DNA from 2 places in the Chryseobacterium glaciei genome. Region 1 is predicted to be linked to the other one. Evidence: riboswitches for the same ligand, from Rfam matches in the RefSeq annotation. Region 1 holds a riboswitch; the other holds the start of a gene.
What was found. Region 1 has a riboswitch for cobalamin ahead of metE (5-methyltetrahydropteroyltriglutamate--homocysteine S-methyltransferase). Riboswitches for the same ligand answer to the same signal wherever they lie in the genome.
Positions count from the first base shown of each region.

Region 2: linked by a shared signal. The riboswitch ahead of A0O34_RS14620 (TonB-dependent receptor plug domain-containing protein) and the one ahead of metE (5-methyltetrahydropteroyltriglutamate--homocysteine S-methyltransferase) in region 1 are both predicted to bind cobalamin.

Region 1 covers NZ_CP015199.1:4,061,340-4,065,802, reverse strand. The annotation lists gene A0O34_RS18280 (hypothetical protein) at 13-435, shown strand; gene A0O34_RS18275 (Lrp/AsnC family transcriptional regulator) at 442-903, opposite strand; cobalamin riboswitch at 1,058-1,242, shown strand; gene metE (5-methyltetrahydropteroyltriglutamate--homocysteine S-methyltransferase) at 1,659-3,974, shown strand; gene A0O34_RS18265 (DUF4365 and DUF1817 domain-containing protein) at 4,090-4,463, shown strand, end outside.
Region 2 covers NZ_CP015199.1:3,261,148-3,265,610, forward strand. The annotation lists gene A0O34_RS14620 (TonB-dependent receptor plug domain-containing protein) at 1-1,609, opposite strand, end outside; cobalamin riboswitch at 1,643-1,819, opposite strand; gene A0O34_RS14625 (cytidine deaminase) at 2,237-2,719, opposite strand; gene A0O34_RS14630 (NADH:flavin oxidoreductase/NADH oxidase) at 2,824-3,876, shown strand; gene A0O34_RS14635 (DUF2752 domain-containing protein) at 3,903-4,196, shown strand; gene A0O34_RS14640 (CCC motif membrane protein) at 4,215-4,463, shown strand, end outside.

The sequences.
Region 1 (4,463 bases):
ATATAATAAATAATGATAAATAGAAAAAATCCAAATTCAGAAAAAATATTTAAAGCTTCTGGCTATCTTGGGAGAATCAATATACTATGCAGCCAATACATTCTTGAACCTTACGAAAAAAGGATAACCACATTTACAAAAATGAAATCTGAATGTAAGGAGCTAAATAATTTCTCAAAACTTCACTTTGAAGAAAGTAAACAAACTATTTATTATCTTACAAACCAAATTATAGAAGAAATAGAAAAATTAGAATATGTAAATAATCAAGTAGATAAAGGGAATTGTAAAGTTTGCAATACAAAATTAACAACCTTTGATACACTAATATCTGATGAAGAATTAAAATATAAAACAATTTGTGAGAATTGTCCTACAAATATTTATAACCTTTTAAATAAGCTTGAATGGGCAAACTTTTCAATATTCATATAAGATTTTCTAAATATTCACCCCATAAATATTCTTCACCTCCGCCATCACAAAAGTGCTGTGCGTACTTCCGATGGAATCTACAGAGCCCAATTTATTGAACACAAAATCCTGATAATGCTTCATATCTCTAACCTGAACTTTTAGGAGAAAATCAAAATCGCCCGAAATATTATAACATTCAGCAACTTCTTCAATTTGTAGAATATCTTTCACAAATTCATTTCCTACAGAACGGTCATGAATTTTCAGTTTGACCTGACAAAAAACGGTAAAACCACGATTCAGCTTTTCAGCTTCCAAAACGGCTGCATAATGTTTAATATAACCTTCCTGTTCGAGTCTTTTCACTCGCTCAAAAACAGGCGATGCTGAAAGATTGACTTCTTTCGCCAACTCTTTTACGGTCAATTTTGCATTCTTTTGTAGGATTCTTAATAGTTGTAAATCCTTTTCGTCGAGTCTTTCCACAGAATAATATTCTTTTTTTGATTCTATTTTTCAAATTTACAGTATAATTCACTTTTAAAAATAATTAAAACCAAATATTTTGCTTAATATTTCAGTTAAAGCCAATCAATTTACTTTAACCAATATCTTTGAACTCTATTTTGTTCTTTAACATACCTCATCAAACGGAAAAGGTTTTACTTAAGGTAAATTAATAGGGAATCGTGTGAAAATCACGAGCTGTCGCGCAACTGTAAGTAATATACCAAAGGTTTTTGTCCAAGTAGATCAACTGTGCAAACGGGAAGGATGACAAAAGCTGTTACAAGTCAGGAGACCTGCCTGTTCCGAATGGACAATGCTTTCGCGGTTTGAAGCTTTTGGGTCATACAGATGATACTTTTGAACGTATTTTGGTTTTGAATTTTAAATTGAATTGAATTTTAACTTGATTTATTTTTTAAACGCAAAGATTTTTTTATTATGGCTTCTTATTTTTAGGGAGCAAAGATTTGCGACTTTGTCGCTGATGAAGCTTATGTTTTATACGCCCGCTTCTTAAAATCAATTTATTGATTCTTCTTTGTCCGCTTAAATAATATAAAAAATTGAATTAAAACTTTGCGTCAAAAAAAATATTAAGCCAATTCTTTTATTTAAAGAAAAAATTACGTCCTCACTGTATCTACTCTATTCCATAAATTCTTTTCCTCGGCAGCATTTCGAAGTGTCTGAAGAACTTTTAAAATCAAATTTAATTTAAAAGTTTAAAAGAAATGCAAACACACTTACTTGGCTATCCGCGTATTGGTAGCAACAGAGAACTTAAAAAAGCTTGTGAAAACTATTGGTCAGGCAAGATCCCTTTAGACGAATTGTTGGAAGTTGGAAAAACCATCACTCACCAAAATTGGAAATTACAGCAGGAAGCTGGAATCGATCTTATTCCCTGCAACGACTTTTCATATTACGATCAGGTTTTGGATATGACGTTAACGGTTGGAGCGATTCCTGAACGTTATCAGGAAATTGCTCTCAAAAAATATGAACTCGACCTTTATTTTGCAATGGCAAGAGGTCTCCAAAAAGACGGCTTGGACATTACCGCTATGAAAATGACAAAATGGTTTGATACCAATTACCACTACATTGTTCCTGAATTTCAGAAAAATCAGGAATTCAAATTATTCTCCAATAAAATCATCCAGGAATTCATCAGCGCAAAACAAGCAGGAATCAATGCAAAACCTGTCATTATCGGTTTATTGACGTATTTATTGTTAGCAAAAGAAAAAGAAGAAGGTTTTGACAAACTAGATTTAGCTCAAAACTTACTTCCGGTTTACATTCAAATTTTAAAAGAACTGGAAAATCATGGTGCAAAATATATTCAGTTTGATGAGCCGTTTTTAGCATTAGATTTAAATGAAAAAGCGAAAGAAACGTATCAGTTTATTTATGCTGAAATCAGAAAACAATTTCCAAATCTGAAATTCATTATTGCAACTTATTTTGATGGATTAAAAGATAATCTTGCCTTGGCAACCTCTCTTTCAATCGATGTTTTACACATTGATTTGGTTCGTTCTCCCGAACAATTGGATGAAGTTTTAAATATAATTCCAAACACTTTAAGTCTTTCATTAGGAATCGTTGACGGAAGAAATATCTGGAAAAACAACTTCCAAAACTCATTAAATATCATTAAAACTGCCATTCAAAAAATTGGTTCAGAAAGAGTTTTTATTGCACCGTCTTGTTCATTGCTACACTCTCCTTTTGATCTTAATTCTGAGAAAAACGAAGATATTTTATCACCTGAAATCAAACAATGGTTGGCTTTTGCGAAACAGAAAGTCTATGAAATTGTTAATTTAAAAAAATTAGCGTCAGAAAATCCGGATTACAATGTTTTACAAGCTTTAGCTGAAAATAAAAAGGCGATTGAAAACCGTAAAACTTCAACATTAATCCACAATCAGGACGTGAAAAACCGTGTTGATGTAACAACTAAAGAAGATGCGCAGAGAAATTCTCCGTTCAATGTAAGAAAAGAAACTCAGCAAGAAGTATTGCAACTTCCATTATTTCCAACGACAACAATTGGCTCGTTTCCACAGACAAAAGAAGTAAGAACTTGGCGAGCAAAATTCAAAAAAGGAAAACTGAATGCCGAACAATATGATACTTTATTGAAACAGGAAACCGAGAGAACCATCCGTTGGCAGGAAGAAATCGGGATCGATGTCTTGGTTCACGGAGAATTTGAGCGAAACGATATGGTGGAATATTTCGGGGAACAGTTGGCAGGATTTGCATTTACTCAAAACGGTTGGGTTCAAAGTTACGGAAGCCGTTGTGTGAAGCCACCTGTGATTTTTGGAGATGTTCACAGACCGAACCCAATGACCGTTTATTGGTCGGAATACGCTCAATCTTTAACTCAAAAATGGGTAAAAGGAATGTTGACAGGACCTGTGACGATTCTTCAATGGTCTTTTGTGCGTGATGATCAACCTCGTTCATTGACTTGCAAACAAATTGCTTTGGCGATTCGTGATGAAGTAAATGATTTGGAAAAAGCGGGAATCAGAATTATTCAGATTGATGAACCGGCAATTCGTGAAGGACTTCCATTGAGAAAATCTGACTGGCAAAATTACCTGAAATGGGCGGTTGAAGCCTTTAGAATATCGGCAAGCGGTGTGGAAGATGCGACACAAATTCATACGCATATGTGTTATTCTGAATTCAATGACATCATCCAAAATATCGCAGATATGGATGCCGATGTGATCACGATTGAATGCTCCAGAAGTCAGATGGAGTTGCTGAATGCTTTTGCTGATTTCCAATATCCGAATGAGATTGGTCCGGGAGTTTACGATATTCACTCGCCGAGAGTTCCGTCGAAAGAGGAAATGGTAGAATTGCTGAAAAAAGCGCAAGCCGTAATTCCTGCACAGCAACTTTGGGTGAATCCAGATTGTGGTTTGAAAACCCGTCATTGGGATGAAACGGAGAAAGCTTTGATTGCAATGGTGGAGGCTTCGAGGGAGATGAGTAAGGAGTTTGCTTTGGAGACGCTTTAAAATTATTGATATTTGTTTTTTCGGGAGCCCTTTGGGGCTCCTGTTTTATTTTATTACAAATTATATTAATCAAAAATTTATATTAAATTAGCTTTTATCAATAAAAATATATCAGATGGAGGGATTTCCTAAATATAATAAACAAAGAAAAATTGGAGATAAGGGTGTTTCAATTATAAGAAATATAGTAGAAGACGAATTTAATTGGATTTTCAGACCAGTTCATTTAGAAGATGATTTTGGAATTGATGGTTATATTGATATCATTGGCTTAGATAATAGTGTTACAGGGAAAAGTATAGCGGTTCAAATAAAATCAGGAGATTCTTATTTTAAAAGTAAAACAAATTCTGGATGGACTTATAGAGGAGAAAATAAACATTTAAATTATTATTTAAACAATAATCACCCCTTATTACTCGTAATTGTTGATTTAAATAATAAAAATGCGTATTGGACTGAATTTAATCTAAGCAAAACAAGTAGATC
Region 2 (4,463 bases), 800 kb from region 1:
GAACATACAATCTCATAAAGTCATATTGATAGTCAATATTTCCAAATAACTTATGAAAAGGAACGTACATCAACTGTTTATCAGTATCAAGATTGGTAGATTTAGTGTATGAATATCCTAAATTCGTTCTCAAATTATGCTTACCGAATTTTCTTTCATAATCGATTCTGGATTCAATTCCATAAGACTCAACTCTATTTGTATTGAAAGCTGAGTAATACCCTAGCGGGCTAGGCAGCCATTGGATCATATCTTTGATCTTCATATAATACGGAGTAACCGAAAGTTGTACGCCAGCAATATTAAACTGATTTCTCAATTCAAACTGATAAGATGTCTCTGGTTTTAAATCTTTATTTCCGCCCGGACTCCAGTAAAGGTCATTAAATGTTGGAAATCTGAAATTCCTTGAAGCACTGATTCCTACATCATACCAATTTGTAGCATTCCATTTTCCGGAAAATGAAAATTGAAGTGGCGAACTGATATCTTCAACAAAATCTTTTTTCACTCCTGCTTCAAAACGAAGATCTTTCGTCGTAAAATAACGTAATAATCCTGCTACAGAACCTACATTTCTACTTATATGATCGATTCCGGATGCATAACCTTCGCCTTTATTAACCTGAAATTCTGTAATTAAGTTGAAATTTAACTTTGGAACAATAAAATAATTAAAATCATTTTTCAGAATATAATTTTTCCCTGTTCCGCCACTCGTTTTTGGCCCGTTGATATTTCCGAAATATTGGAAATTTTCTTCTGTATAAGCCGCTTTAAATGAATTACTGAACTTAGTTTTATTCCAATCCCAAGAAATTAAACTTCTTACGTTTTGAGTTTCATATTTCGTCGGAGTCTGACTTTCAAAGAAAATAGGATAATGCTGATTTCCATTAAAAAACTCAGAGATCCAAGAGATTTGGTGATGAGGTGCTATTTTATAAGCTGCCGAAAAATTGAAATTGGTATTATTGTATTTTCCGTTTCTGTTGATATAATTATTTGAATTTTCCACTTCATAATCATTTTCACTAATAGAATAATGACCGGAAGCCTTAAAACTGAATTTCTCATTGCTGTAAGAAGCTTTGAGCAAATTATTAAAAGTACTGAAAGATGCCGCCTCAGAAAATAACGAAGCATGCGCTCCTCTGTTAAAATCCAGATTATTATTTAAATGGATGCTTCCGCCGATCGCGCCGCTGCCATAACTTACACTTCCTCCGCCTGATTTTACAATAAGCTGATCAAATCCGCCAAAAGGAATATTATTAACATCACCCTGACCCAAAAAGTTAGAGTTAATATTAATTCCGTTCCATACAAAGGCAGTCTGAGAGGCTGTTGTACCTCTGAAAGATGGCGAAGAAACCGCTCCACGACCATTTTCTTTGATATAAACAGCAGATTGAAAACGTAAAAGTTCAGAAAGATTGGTTGAATTTTTTTCAGCATCCTGAGGAGTGATGGTGGTAACGTTATGAAAAAGCTTAACCTTACTCATTTGGTTATCAAAAACATAAACGGTGTCTATGGTTTTCTCCTGTGCGAAAAGAAAACAACCATAAGACGAAAAAAGCAGTACTAAAGATCTTTTTATATCCATCACTATTTTACTTTTCCTCCGAAAGCAATCTATTTTTTTATTATGATTTTGGCAGGTCTCCTGACTTTCGCTTTTCTACACCTTCCCGTTTGCACAGTGGTTTTTCGTAGAAATTTCGGTTGCGATTTACAGTTGCGGGGACAGTTTGGGGGTCTCACCCAATTCCCTTTTCATTCCAATACACTGGAAACCAAAATTTTTGCAAAGATAATTTATTAAATTGAAATGCAAAATCGTAAAAGGTTTAATTAATTACCCATTAACAATTTTATTTATTTTTTAGAGCTATTTCCAGCTATCCACTATATCTTTTTCGCCCACGCTTTTTTTCAAAGCCATTTCAGAAAAAGGATGTCGTTCCTATCTGGGCTAGGGTTGCAATCACCAAGATAAAGTAGCAAGCAAAAAACGGGTGGCTTCGAGAACCTCAGCCACCCGTTTTCAGAAATTTATTACCTATTTTGCTAGATCGGACTTTCTCTTCCATTTGGTGGCTGAGGCTCTCGAAGCCACCAAATGGAAACTTTCAACCTTCGCTGAGTGAAACGCCTTTGCGAACGAAAAATATTCTCAATAATTTTAAAGAAAACCTTTGCGATCTTTGCGTTAAAAAAAAGCACTCACAAACTACAAAAACGTAGCATCAAAATAAAACGGCAACAAATCCTTAATAGAATTCACTTTCACGACAACATCATTCATGCTCGAAAAATAAAGATCAATATTTTCATTCTGCTTGGTTTCATATTCAATTAAGCTTTGTCGGCAAGCTCCACAAGGTGGAATCGGCGGATTTTTCTCATGAAATTCTCTCGGTCCGCCAACAATAAAGATCTTTTTAATCTTTTCATTCGGAAAATTCGCTGCTACCCAGAATAAAGTCGTTCTCTCGGCACAAAGCCCTGATGGAAAAGCCGCATTCTCCTGATTATTTCCGGAGAAGATCTCTCCATTCTCCAATAAAACCGAACAACCTACCAAAAAGTTGGAATAAGGCGCGTAAGCATTTTCCCTTGCTTGTTTTGCTCTGGCGAACAAAGTATTTTCTATATCGCTAAGTTCACTGCTATTTTTAAAATATTCGTAACCTATCTGTATGTCTTTTTTCATATATTGTGGACCTAAAAAAGGGGGATAAAATTACCTCTTTTTCACCAAGTGGGCAATATTATTTTGTCCTTCAAAATTTTAAATTAAAATTCAAAACATCAAACATGTTATACACTCCTATAAAATTCAGAAATGTTGAAGTAAAAAACAGATGGGTAATGTCCCCGATGTGTATGTATTCTTGTGAAAACGGGATGGCTAATGATTTCCATTACGTCCATTACGGAAGCAGATCGCAGGGCGGAACAGGATTAATTATAGTAGAAGCAACCGGCGTAGAACGCCGCGGAAGGATCACCAACCATTGTATGGGAATCTGGAATGACGAACAGGCTGAAAAACTTCAGAAAATTGTTGAGTTTGTTCACAAGAATTCAGACAGTAAAATAGGGATACAAATTGCTCATGCAGGAAGAAAAGGCTCAACTTGGAACAATTTGCAAATTCCCGTTGAAGAAGGTTGGGAAACCGTTGCACCAAGCCCGATTCCTTATCACCCAACAGAAAGAATTCCACATGTTTTAACAATAGAGGAAATCAAAGAACAAGTTCAAAACTTTAAAGAGGCAGCAAGAAGAGCGGTAAAAGCAGGTTTTGATGTGATCGAAATTCACGGCGCACACGGTTATTTGGTTCACCAGTTTTTATCTCCGCTTTCTAACATCAGAACAGATGAATATGGCGGAAGTTTTGAGAACAGAATCAGATTTTTATTAGAAATTGTAGATGCTGTAAATGAAGAATTAAATGAAAATGTTGCTCTTTTTGTAAGAATTTCCGGAACAGAATACGCTGAAAATGGCTGGGATATTGAAAGCAGTGTAGAATTGGCGAAAATATTAAAAAATCATTCAGTTGATTTGGTAGACGTTTCAAGCGGTGGAAATATTCATGGAGTAAAAATTCCTCTTTTTGATGGATATCAGGTTCCTCTTTCTTCTCAGGTAAGAAATGAAGCGGAAGTGAAAACCGGTGCAGTTGGTTTAATTAAAAAAGTAGAACATGCGGAAGAAATTCTTCAAAAAGGCGATGCTGATTTAATTTTTATTGCCAGAGAGATCTTAAGAAATCCATACATCGCAGTTCAGGGTTCGTTTGAAATGAAGGAAGAATGCTTTTTTCCACATCAGTATTTAAGAGCGAAAATTTCTTCTTAATTTTATACAATTAATATTTAAAAAAGATGAAAATAGAGGATTTCATGTTACCGTGCCCAAGCAAAAAGTTCTTAGGAATAGAATGTTTTGGCTGTGGTGCCCAAAGAGCTATTGTCATGGTTTTTGAAGGGAGATTCTCTGATGCTTTTCATATGTTTCCGGCTGTTTACACGCTTTTGATATTTTTATTTACCGTAGGAATAAGTTTTATTGATAAAAAAAGGAACTATGGAAATGTTTTAATTATAATGGCGATTATTAATTCAATTATAATGGTAATTGCTTATTTTTACAAACATTTTTATCTTAATTTGCACTAAAACATTAAAATTATAACTATGAATCAACAAAAATTACCAAATGCCACAGCGGTACTTGTATTAGGAATTGTATCTATCATCGGATGTTGTTGCTACGGAGTAGTAGGTATTATCACAGGGATTATCGGATTGTATCTTTACAAAAAAGATAACGAACTCTACAAGAAAAATCCAGATCTTTATTCGGATTACAGCAATTTGAATACAGGTAGAATATTATGTATCATTGGGCTTATATTAAGTGTTTTATACATTGCCTATTTGGTC